One region of the Cellulomonas sp. Marseille-Q8402 genome, then DNA from elsewhere that is predicted to be linked to it. Evidence: predicted binding sites of a transcription regulator. Region 1 holds the regulator's gene; the other holds the start of a gene.

Region 1 (5,694 bases):
CGGGTCCGGGGTGACGACCCAGCCGTGCACCGGGTAGCCGTCGGGCGCGGTGGCGTCGAGCTCGCGCGGCTCGCGCACCCGGCCGGTCGCCCGCAGCGGGGCGGACCAGTCGGTGAGCACGCGGGACTCCCCCGTCGCCAGGTCGACGACGTGCAGGTCGCCCGACGTGAGCGGGCCGGCCACCGTCGCGACGGCCACGGGCGCGTCCGCCGCGGCGGCGACGCCGTGCACCGCCACGGGGCCGGTGAGCAGGTCGCGGGTCGAGCCGTCCGCGCGGACCTCGCGCAGGACCACGGTGCCGCGGTGCAGGACTCCGGTCAGCACGCCGTCGGCGGTGACCGCGAAGGTGCCGGGGTCGAGGTCGACGGCCTCGGCGTCGGTCAGCCGGGTCGGGGCGCCACCGGCGGTCGGGGCGTCCGTGCCGGTGGCGAGCGGGAGCCGGTAGAGGCCGGTCTGCGCGGCGACGAAGTCGCGCCCCGTCGGCCCCATGTCCTGCGCGAGGAGCCACACGGTCGAGCCGTCCTGGCTCGGGAGCGCGGCGGCGACGGCCAGCGTGCTGCCGGCGTCGGCGTCCGTCAGCGGCAGCAGCGCGTGGTCGGCGTCCGGCGCGGTGTCCACGAGCACGGCGTCGCTGCGCAGGTCCGCGTCCTTGCCGGCGTGCCGGGCGGCGACGGCCAGCACGTGCCGGCCGTCCGGCAGCCACGCCAGCTGGTCGACGTCCGTGTCGCCCGAGGTGAGCTGCCGGGCGGCCGGGGCGGCGTCCTCGCCCCCGGCCGTGACCACCGAGCGCGCCTCCGGGTCGAGGGGGACGTCGACCACGAACAGCTGGCGCCGCTTGTCGCGGGTGAAGCCCACGCCGTCGTGGCGGTACGGGAGCTCGGTGATGTGCCGCGGCCGCTCCGCGCCCGCGTCGCCGCCGGCGGTGTACCGACCCTCTTCCGGGACGCGCGCGAGGAAGGCCAGCCGGGTCCCGTCGGGCGAGAACCGTGCCGCCTGCACGCCGAGGGGCGCGTCGGTCAGCCGGACCGGCTCGCCGCCGGCGGCCTCGACCAGGTGCAGCTGCGAGCGGCCCTTCGGCTCCGCGCGCACGAAGGCGACCCACCGGCCGTCGGGCGAGATCTGCGGGTCGGTGTCCCGGAAGCCGCGGGTCAGGCGCACCGGCGGCGCGGCGCCGTCGGTCGCGAGCCGCCAGAGCTGTCCGGTGTACTCGTCGGAGTCGAGATCGGGCGCGGTGCGCGCGACGACGGCGAACGAGCCGTCGGGGGCGAGCGCGGGGGCGCCGGGAGCGTGCAGGAGCGAGAGGTCAGCAGGGATCACCCTCCGACGGTAGTACGGCGGGCGGCCGCCGGGGTGGCAGCCCCACGCCCGTGCCCGTCGGCGTCAGGACGCGACGGGTCCCGCATCACCCTCGTCGCCCTGCGAGGAGGCAGCGCGCCGGGCGGCGTCCGCCACCTCGTTCTCCGCCCGCAGGACGGTGATCGCCGCCTCGAAGTCGTCGAGCGAGTTGAACGCCTGGTAGACGCTGGCGAACCGGAGGTAGGCCACCTCGTCCAGGTCGCGCAGCGGGCCGAGGATGGCGAGCCCGATCTCATAGGCGTCGAGCTCCGCGCTGCCGCTGGCCCGCAGCGTCTCCTCGACGCGCTGCGCCAGGACCGCGAGGTCGTCGTCGCTGACGGGCCTGCCCTGGCAGGCCTTGCGCACGCCGTTGACGATCTTCTCCCGGCTGAACGGCTCGGTCGCGCCGGAGCGCTTCACGACGGAGAGGCTGGCCGTCTCGATCGTGGTGAACCGGCGGTTGCACTGCGGGCACTGCCGCCGGCGGCGGATCGACAACCCGTCGTCGGACGTCCGGGAGTCCACGACGCGGGAGTCGGCGTGGCGGCAGAACGGGCAGTGCATGGGGCGCCTCCTGACGGGGGTGGTGTCGGGCGGCCGGGGACGGCGGCGGCGCTGCCGCGCCCGTCCGGACGACCGGGTCACGGTAGGACCCCCGTGCACCGCGGCGCAACACGGTTCCGCGACCGGGTGAACGGGCTGATCAGCGGACCGGTGGACCCACCGGGGAAGACGACGAGGGTGGCCGCTGATGCGGCCACCCTCGTGGGGACGCCCCCGTCCCGTCTCGTCCGGACGACTCGCCTCGTGCGGACGGTTGCTGCACGCCTCCGCGCCGGGCCCGAGAGCCACGACGACGACGCGTCCCTCGCGGCGAGCCCCCCAGCCAGCCGTTCGAGGTGGCACCACAGTAGAGGCGGCCGCGGCAATTACGCAAGCGTCGAGTGCCGTAATCCCGACCGGGGTGCTCAGCGGCCTGACCTGCAGGTCAGAGGTGGATCAGGAGTCGGCCGGGATCAGCAGGACCTGACCGGCCCGCAGCGACGCGTCGGCCAGTCCGTTGAGGTCCTGGAGCCGCAGGACGACGTCGCGGACGTCCTCCCCCGGGGCGGCCAGATCGGAGGCGATCTGCCAGAGCGTCTCGCCGGACATCACCGCGTGCGTCGTGACCTCGGTGGCGCGCTGGGGACCGTCGGCGACCGCGCGGCCGCCCATGATGCCGGCGAGCACCACGCCGAGCGCGAGCAGCACCAGCACGACACGGCCGCGCCGGGTGAGGTGGAGCCGCGTCTCCGGTGCCGCCACCGGCCCCGCCCGGCGCGCATCCCCGTCGCGCCGGACGGGCGCCTGCTGGCGCGCCGGACGGAGGGGGACGACACGGGCCCCCGAGGTGATCCCCGGGTGTGCTGCGACCGCGCTCATCTCCACCACTTCCCCTCTGGGCCGCCCTGCGACCCGGTCGAACGAGTGTTCGTTCGAACGTCTGTACGATGTAACCACGTCGTGCCGCCGATGTCGAGACACGATCGAACAGGTGTTTGATCCCACCGGCCCGGCGCCCTACGCTCGTCGACGTCGGGTACAGCGCACCACGAGGCACTGACACGCCCGCCCGACAGACCGCTCGCGACCGACGCACGGGCGGCCTGACAAGGGCGGACGAACAGGGAGTGGACATGGCGAGCGACGGAACGCAGGCCGCAGCACCGGAGCTGCCGGAGCTGCCCGGGCTGCCCGAGGCGGCCCCCGGCACGGCGACGGCGGTGACCGACCTCGGCGACGGCGACGGCCTGACCCCGCGCCAGCGCCTGGTGCTCGAGACCGTGCGCGCCTCCGTGGAGTCCCGCGGCTACCCGCCGAGCATGCGGGAGATCGGCGACGCCGTCGGTCTGACCAGCCCGTCGAGCGTCAAGCACCAGCTCACCGCGCTGGAGCGCAAGGGCTACCTGCGCCGGGACCCGAACCGCCCGCGGGCCATCGAGGTCGTGCAGCCGGACGACTCGCGCGGCGTCTCCGCGCTGCCGGGCGCGTCCGGCGGGCCCGGTCGGTTCGGTGCGACCGGCCTCGGCGACGAGGACTCGGCCGCCCGCGACGGCGCGCCGGAGGCCGCCTACGTGCCGGTCGTCGGCCGGATCGCCGCCGGCGGGCCGATCCTCGCCGAGCAGCTCGTCGAGGACGTGTTCCCGCTCCCCCGGCAGCTGGTCGGCGCCGGCGAGCTGTTCCTGCTCAAGGTGGTCGGCGACTCGATGATCGAAGCCGCCATCTGCGACGGCGACTGGGTGGTCGTCCGGCGCCAGCCCGTCGCGGAGAACGGCGAGATCGTCGCGGCGATGCTCGACGGCGAGGCGACGGTGAAGACGCTCAAGCGCGCCGACGGGCACGTGTGGCTGCTCCCGCAGAACGCCGCGTACTCGCCCATCGACGGCGACCACGCGCAGGTGCTCGGCCGCGTCGTGTCGGTGCTCCGCAGCCTCTGATCCGACCCGCCCGTCCGGCGACGACGGCCCCGCGCGCATCCGGCGTGCCGGGGCCGTCGTGGTCCGCGGTCAGCCCCGGGGCGCGCCCGCGCCCGGCAGGGCCGCGCCCGGAAGTCCGGCGCCCGGCAGGGCCGCGCGTCGCAGCGCCGACAGCGCGGACTCGACGTCCTCCACGTCGTTCCAGGCGTGGAAGGCCAGCCGCACCCGGCCGGCGCGCCCGGCGACCCGGCAGCCGGCCGCCTCCAGCGCACCCCGCAGCGCGCCGTCGGGGTCCGGCAGCGTGACGACCGCGCTGCCGCCGGGCGCGAGCCCGAGCCCGGCACGGAAGGCGTCGGCGAGCCCGACCGCGTGCGCGCGCACGGCGTCCGGGTCCACGTCGGCGAACGCGGCGAGCGAGGCGGCGGTGCCGAGCCAGGCCTGCCAGGCGGGCGACACGTCGAACCGCCGGGCGTCGGCGGCCAGGCGCATCGCCGGTCCGTAGCAGGACGCCCACGGGTCGTCACCGGCGTACCAGCCCGCCTGGCTCGGCAGCAGCGTGTCCTGCACCTCCTCGCTCACGGTGAGGAAGCCCGTGCCGCGCGGGGCGCACAGCCACTTGTACGCGGCGGTCACGGTGACGTCGTAGCGCCCGGCGTCGACGCGGCGCCACCCGGCCGCCTGGGTCAGGTCGCACAGCGTCCGTGCCCCGGCGGCGCGCGCCGCGGCCAGCACGGCGTCGTCGTCCAGCACGGCGCCCGTCGCGGACTGCACCAGGGAGTACGCCACGAGGTCGGCCCCGGCCGCGACCTCCTCGGCCAGCCCGCCGGCGGGAGCGTGCCGGACCCGCAGCCGCGGGCCCTGCGCCAGGAACGGGAAGACCACCGAGCTGAAGTCGCCCTCCACGCAGACGACGCGCGCACCGTCGGGCAGCGACCCCGCCACCACGGACGCCATCGCGGACACCTGCGACCCGATCGCCACCCGGTCCACGCCCACCCCGGCCAGCGCAGCGAAGCCGGCCCGCGCCTGGGCGACCGCGGCCTCGTAGCGGGGGACGTCGATGCCGCCGGACCCCCAGCGGTCGAGGTCCTCGCGGAGCGCCCGCACGGTACGGCGGGGGGCGAGTCCGGCGGTGGCCGCGTTCAGGTAGCCCGGGGCGGGGTCGAACTCGGCCCGGAGGTCGTCGAAGGAGCGCACCCCTCGACTGTCCCGAACGACGGTGCATGCGTGCAACGGCCAGTCGTCCACGAACCCATGCACCAGGCTTATGGTTCAGCCATGCCCGCCCGGACGCTCGACGCCGCCGCCCTCCGCCTCGTGCGCGCCGTGCACGAGACCGGGAGCGTCACGGCCGCCGCCCGGGCGCTGGGTCTGACCCAGCCCGCGGCCAGCCAGCAGCTCCGCGCAGTGGAGCGGGTCGTCGGCACGCCAGTGGTCCTCCGCGCGGGTCGCGGCGTGCGCCTGACCGACGCCGGGCTGGTGCTGGCACGGAACGCGGCCGCCGTCGAGTCGGCCCTGGACGCCACGCTGGAGGAGGTCGCCGCGGTGGCGAGCCTGCGCGCGGGCCGGGTCCGGGTGGCGGCGTTCCCGTCGGCCGCGGCGACGCTGCTGCCGGCAGCGCTCGCCGCGCTCCGGGCCGCGCACCCGAGCCTCGGGACCACGTTCGCGGAGGCCGAGCCCCCGGAGGCGCTGGCGGAGCTGGTCGCGGGTCGTGTCGACCTCGCGCTGACGTTCCGCGACGCCGGGTCCCCCGCGGGGTCGGCCCCCGGCAGCACCGCCGCGGGCGCCACCCAGCAGGTGCACCGGGTCCCGCTGCTCCGGGACGAGGTGCTCGTGGTGCTGCCCGTCACGGACGGGCGCGCCCCGGGGTCGCCGGTGGACCTGGCCGACCTGGCCGACCGCC
Region 2 (5,694 bases), 350 kb from region 1:
CCCAGACGCCGGTGTAGGTGGCGGGGTTGGACCGCGGGGTGCGGCCGATCGGGCCCTGGTCGACGTGCACGACCTTGTCGAGCTGGTCGAGGCCGCTGACCCGCTTGTGCCGGCCGGCGACGCGACGGGCGCCGTTCAGCTCGTTGGCCATCACGGTGTAGAGGATCGAGTTGACCAGCGTCGACTTGCCGGAGCCCGAGACGCCGGTCACCGCGGTGAAGGTGCCGAGGGGGAACGACACGTCGACGTTCTGCAGGTTGTGCTCGCGGGCGCCGTGCACGGTGACCTGGCGCTTCCTGTCGACCTTGCGGCGCTTGGCGGGCATCGGGATCTGCCGGCGGCCCGACAGGTAGGCGCCGGTGACCGACTCGCGGGAGTCGAGCAGGCCCTGCAGGTCGCCGGAGTGCACGACGCGGCCGCCGTGCTCGCCCGCGCCGGGGCCCACGTCGACGATCCAGTCCGCGGTGCGGATGGTGTCCTCGTCGTGCTCGACGACGATCAGCGTGTTGCCGAGGTCGCGCAGGCGGGTCAGCGTGTCGATCAGGCGGCGGTTGTCGCGCTGGTGCAGGCCGATGCTCGGCTCGTCCAGCACGTACAGCACCCCGACCAGTCCCGAGCCGATCTGCGTGGCGAGCCGGATGCGCTGCGCCTCGCCGCCGGACAGGGTGCCCGCGGCGCGCATGAGCGACAGGTAGTCCAGGCCGACGTCGAGCAGGAAGCCGAGGCGGGCCTGGATCTCCTTGAGCACCTGCTCGGCGATCTGACGCTCCCGCACGCCGAGCTCGAGGCCGTCGAGGAAGTCACGCGCCTCGCGGATGGGCAGGGCGCAGACCTCGGCGATCGACTTGCCGCCGACCAGCACCGCCAGCACCTCGGGCTTGAGCCGCGTGCCCTCGCAGACGGGGCACGGCACCTCCCGCATGTACGCCTCGTACTTCTCCTTGCTCCACTCGGACTCGGTCTCCTGGTGGCGGCGCTCCAGGAACGTCACCACGCCCTCGAAGCCCGTGGAGTACTGGCGCTCACGGCCCCAGCGGTTCTTGTACTTGACGTGCACCTGGTGGTTCTCGCCGTACAGCACCGCCCTGCGGGCGCGCTCCGGGAGCGCCCGCCAGGGCTGGTCCATCGAGAAGCCGAGGTCGTCGGACAGCGCGGTCAGCACGCGCTCGAAGTACTCGGAGGAGATCTGCGCCCACGGGGCCACGGCACCGTCGCGCAGCGAGAGGTCGTCGTCGGGGACGACCAGGTCGGGGTCGACCTCCAGGCGCGAGCCGAGACCGGTGCACTCCGGGCAGGCGCCGTAGGGCGCGTTGAACGAGAACGTCCGGGGCTCGATCTCCTCCAGCGTGAGCTGGTGGTCGTTCGGGCAGGCGCGGTTCTCGGAGAACCGGCGCTCGCGCTCCGGGTCGTCCACGTCGGCGTCCACCATCTCGACGACCAGCAGGCCGCCGGCCAGGCCGAGCGCGGTCTCGACGGAGTCGGTGAGACGACGCTGCACGCCCTCGCGCGAGACCAGGCGGTCGACGACCACCTCGATGTCGTGCTTGAGCTTCTTCTCCAGCGTCGGCGGCTCGGTCAGCTGCACGACCTCCCCGTCGACCCGCGCGCGGGCGAAGCCCTTGGCCTGGAGCTCCTTGAACAGGTCGGCGTACTCGCCCTTGCGGCCGCGCACCACGGGCGCCAGCACCTGGTACCGCGTGCCCTCGGGCAGCTCGAGCAGGCGGTCGACGATCTGCTGCGGGGTCTGCGCGGTGACGCGCTCGCCGCAGACCGGGCAGTGCTGCGTGCCGGCGCGGGCGAACAGCAGGCGGAGGTAGTCGTAGACCTCCGTGATGGTGCCGACCGTCGACCGGGGGTTGCGGTTGGTCGACTTCTGGTCGATGGACACCGCGGGCGACAGGCCCTCGATGAAGTCGACGTCGGGCTTGTCCATCTGGCCGAGGAACTGGCGCGCGTACGCGGACAGCGACTCGACGTAGCGGCGCTGCCCCTCCGCGAAGATGGTGTCGAACGCCAGCGACGACTTGCCGGACCCGGACAGCCCCGTGAAGACGATGAGCCTGTCACGCGGGAGGTCCAGGTCGACGTTGCGCAGGTTGTGCTCGCGGGCCCCCTGGACCACCAGTCGATCATTCACGCGCGCCATGCTACGGCGGACCACCGACAGGCGCACATGTGTTCGAACGGTGTGCGCCGGTGCTCCGTCGCGTGACGCCGCAGGTCGCCGCATGATGGGGCCATGCAGGCACCCTCGGACGGCGAACCCGTGACGCACCCCACGCCGATCGGCGAGTACGCCGTCCTCGGGGACGGCCGGACGGCGGCGCTCGTGTCGCGGGCAGGCTCGGTCGACTGGCTGTGCGCACCCCGGTTCGACTCCCCCGCGTGCTTCGCGGCGCTCCTCGGCGGGCCGGAGCACGGCCGCTGGCTCGTGACCGTCCCCGACGCCACGCGGATCACGCGGCGCTACCTGGGCGACTCGTTCGTCCTGGAGACGACCTTCGAGTCCCCGACCGGCACCGCGGTCCTGCTGGACGCGATGCCCCTCCGCGACGGCCGCTGCGACCTGGTCCGCCGGATCACGACCACCCGCGGCACCGTCCGGGTGCACCACGAGTGGGTCGTCCGGTTCGGGTACGGCCGCGACGTGCCGTGGGTGCACCGCGTCACGGACGCCGGCGGGTCGGAGGTCATCCAGGCCGTCGCGGGACCGGACAGCCTGGTGCTGCGCGGGGACCGCCTCCCCCGGCCGGGACGCGCGGGCGGCCACCGCGCGCACACCGACGACTTCGAGCTCGCCGCGGGCCGCTCCGTCGAGGTCGCCCAGACGTGGGCGCACTCCTGGCTCCCGGTGCCCCGCGCGCCCAGCCTGGAGCACCGGATCGAGGCGACGGAGCACCGCTGGGGCGAGTGGGCCCGCGCGTGCCGCTACGAGGGCGGCTACCGCGAGGCCGTCGTCCGGTCGCTGCTGGTGCTCCGGCTGCTGAGCGACTCCCAGACCGGCGGGATCGTCGCGGCCGTGACCACGTCGCTGCCCGAGGACTTCGGGGGCGAGCGGAACTGGGACTACCGGTACTGCTGGCTGCGGGACGCCGCGATGACGCTGGAGGCGCTGCTGGAGCACGGGTACCGCGACGAGGCGCAGGCGTGGCGGCAGTGGCTGCTCCGGGCCGTCGCCGGCGACCCGGCCGACGTGCAGATCATGTACGGCGTCGACGGGGGCCGGGACATCCCCGAGCGCACGCTCGACCACCTGCCGGGCTACGCGGGGTCGCGGCCGGTGCGCGTCGGCAACGCCGCCGTGGGCCAGGTGCAGAACGACGTGCTCGGCGAGGTGATGTCCGCGCTCGACCTCGCGCGCACGGCCGGCATCGCGGAGAGCACCGACTCGTGGTCGCTGCAGGTCCGCCTGGTCGACCACCTCTGCCGGACGTGGCGCGACCCGGACAGCGGCATCTGGGAGGTGCGCGGGGAGCCGCGGCACTTCACCCACTCCAAGGTGATGGCGTGGGCGGCGCTGGACCGCGGCGTCCGGGCCGTCGAGCAGCACGGCCTGCCCGGGCCGGTCGACCGGTGGCGGCGCGAGCGCGAGGCCGTGCACGCCGACGTCCTCGCCCACGGCTGGGACACGGAGCGCGGGACGTTCGTGCAGCACTACGGCGCGCAGCACACCGACGCCTCGCTGCTGCAGCTCGTGCAGGTCGGGTTCCTGCCGGCGGACGACCCCCGCCTGCTGGGCACCGTCGCCGCGGTGCGGGCCGAGCTCGAGGTCGCTCCCGGACTGCTGCTGCGGTACCGCACCGAGCGGACCGACGACGGCCTGCACGGCGGGGAGCACCCGTTCCTGGCGTGCTCGGGCTGGCTCGCCGACGCGCTCGCGCGGCAGGACGACGTCGCGGGCGCCACCGCCGTGCTCGACGTGCTCACCGGGCTGCGGAACGACGTGGGGCTGCTGGCCGAGGAGTACGACCCGGTCCGGGGCCGGATGGCCGGGAACACCCCGCAGGCGCTGTCGCACCTCACCCTGGTGCGGGCGGTGCACAGCCACGAGGAGGCGGTCGCGCGCAGCCGCGCGGTCCCCGGCGCCGCCGCCGTGACCGGTCCGGCGGTGCCGCGGTGAGCGAGGCGTACACCGGCGAGGTCGCACCCGGCGGTCCGGCAGCGGTGCGGGTGCTGGACGAGGTGGTCCTGCGCAAGCTCTCCGTCGGCTCGATGGACAACAACGCGTACACCGTGACCTGCCGCCGGACCGGGGCGCGACTGCTCGTCGACGCCGCCGCCGAGGCCGACCGGCTGCTCGAGCTCGTCACCGAGGACGGCGCCGAGGGGCCGCTCCTGGTCGTCACCACCCACCGCCACCGGGACCACCTCGGTGCCCTCGCCGCGGTCCTCACCGCGACCGGTGCGTCGCACGCCGCCGGGGCGGGCGACGCCGCGGACGTCGCGCTCCTCGCCGGCAGCACCGCGCCCCGGCCCCTGGTGCACGGCGAGGTGCTCACCGTCGGTGCTGTCGCGCTCGAGGTCGTGGCGCTGCGCGGGCACACCCCCGGCTCGGTCGCACTGGCGTACCGGGAGCCCGCCGGGGCCACCGCGCCCGGGCGCGTGCACCTGCTCACGGGCGACTCGCTGTTCCCCGGCGGGCCGGGCCGGACGGCCGACCCGCGGGCGTTCGACGCGCTGATGTCGGACCTGGAGGCGCGGGTGTTCGACCGGTTCGACGACGGCACCTGGGTGTACCCGGGCCACGGGCGGGACACGACCCTCGGCGCGGAGCGGCCGCACCTCGGGGAGTGGCGCGCCCGGGGCTGGTGAACCGGGACGCGGGCGACGCGGCGCGCGACCACGCGGGTGACACGCGATCTCCTCCCTGGACGGCTTTGCCCTGGTCCGGGAGGGTTCTGCCATAGTGGCGCACAGCCACAGCACAGCAGACGAGGGGACATCCATGTCGAACGACGGCAGCGCGACGCCGGAGCCCGGCCAGCAGCCGGACACCAGCAGCCGGCCCGCGCCGAGCACGGGCGGCGAGCAGCCCGCCGCCCCGGCGCCCTCGGGCTACGAGGCCCCCTCGTCGTCCGACTGGCCGACCGCGCCCTACGGCACCCGCAGCACCGGTGACCAGCCCACCGCCGCGTACGGCACGCCCGGAGCCCCCGGCGCGGAGCCGCCGACGTCGCCGTACGGCGTCCCGTCGGCCGACCAGCCCACCGCCGCCTACGGCACCCCCGCCACCGGGCAGACCGGCGAGCAGCCGGCCGCCGCCGGCTACCCGGCCCCGGCCGGCACCCCGGCGGGCGGCTACGGGCAGCCCGGGTACGCGCAGCCGGGCTACCCCCAGCCGGGCCAGCCGCAGGGCGGCTACCCGGGCGGCGGCTACCCGCCCGCCGGTGGTACCCCGTACCCGTACTCCCCCGGCCAGTACCCGGGACCGCAGGCCCCCGGCACCGACGGCGTGTCGATCGCCGCGCTGATCACCGGCATCATCGGCATGAGCGTCGTGGCCATCGTGCTCGGCGTCCTCGGCCTCAAGCGGACCAAGAAGAACGGCACCCAGGGCCGCGGCCTCGCGATCGCCGGCCTGGTCCTCGGCGGGCTGTGGCTGCTGGTCTCGATCGGCGTCGGCGTGGCGATCGCCGCCGCGGTGGTCTCGCACGACAACGCGCTCGACGACCTGCGCGCGGACTGCACGTCCGG

Evidence for each region. The regulator LexA, encoded in region 1, represses DNA repair genes until DNA is damaged. The targets are predictions, from matches to a motif close to TCGAACANNTGTTCGA.
Region 2: a site for LexA is predicted at 2,168-2,183, ahead of uvrA (excinuclease ABC subunit UvrA). Genes of this name have one in related genera too.

The regions. Positions count from the first base shown of each region.
Region 1 is NZ_CBCPLX010000001.1:914,524-920,217, forward strand. It holds gene ACWPWW_RS04250 (S9 family peptidase) at 1-1,317, opposite strand, end outside; gene nrdR (transcriptional regulator NrdR) at 1,381-1,899, opposite strand; gene ACWPWW_RS04260 (LysM peptidoglycan-binding domain-containing protein) at 2,335-2,640, opposite strand; gene lexA (transcriptional repressor LexA) at 3,012-3,812, shown strand; gene ACWPWW_RS04270 (aminotransferase class V-fold PLP-dependent enzyme) at 3,882-4,988, opposite strand; gene ACWPWW_RS04275 (LysR family transcriptional regulator) at 5,070-5,694, shown strand, end outside.
Region 2 is NZ_CBCPLX010000001.1:569,183-574,876, forward strand. It holds gene uvrA (excinuclease ABC subunit UvrA) at 1-2,137, opposite strand, end outside; gene ACWPWW_RS02765 (glycoside hydrolase family 15 protein) at 2,240-4,120, shown strand; gene ACWPWW_RS02770 (MBL fold metallo-hydrolase) at 4,117-4,812, shown strand; gene ACWPWW_RS02775 (DUF4190 domain-containing protein) at 4,946-5,694, shown strand, end outside.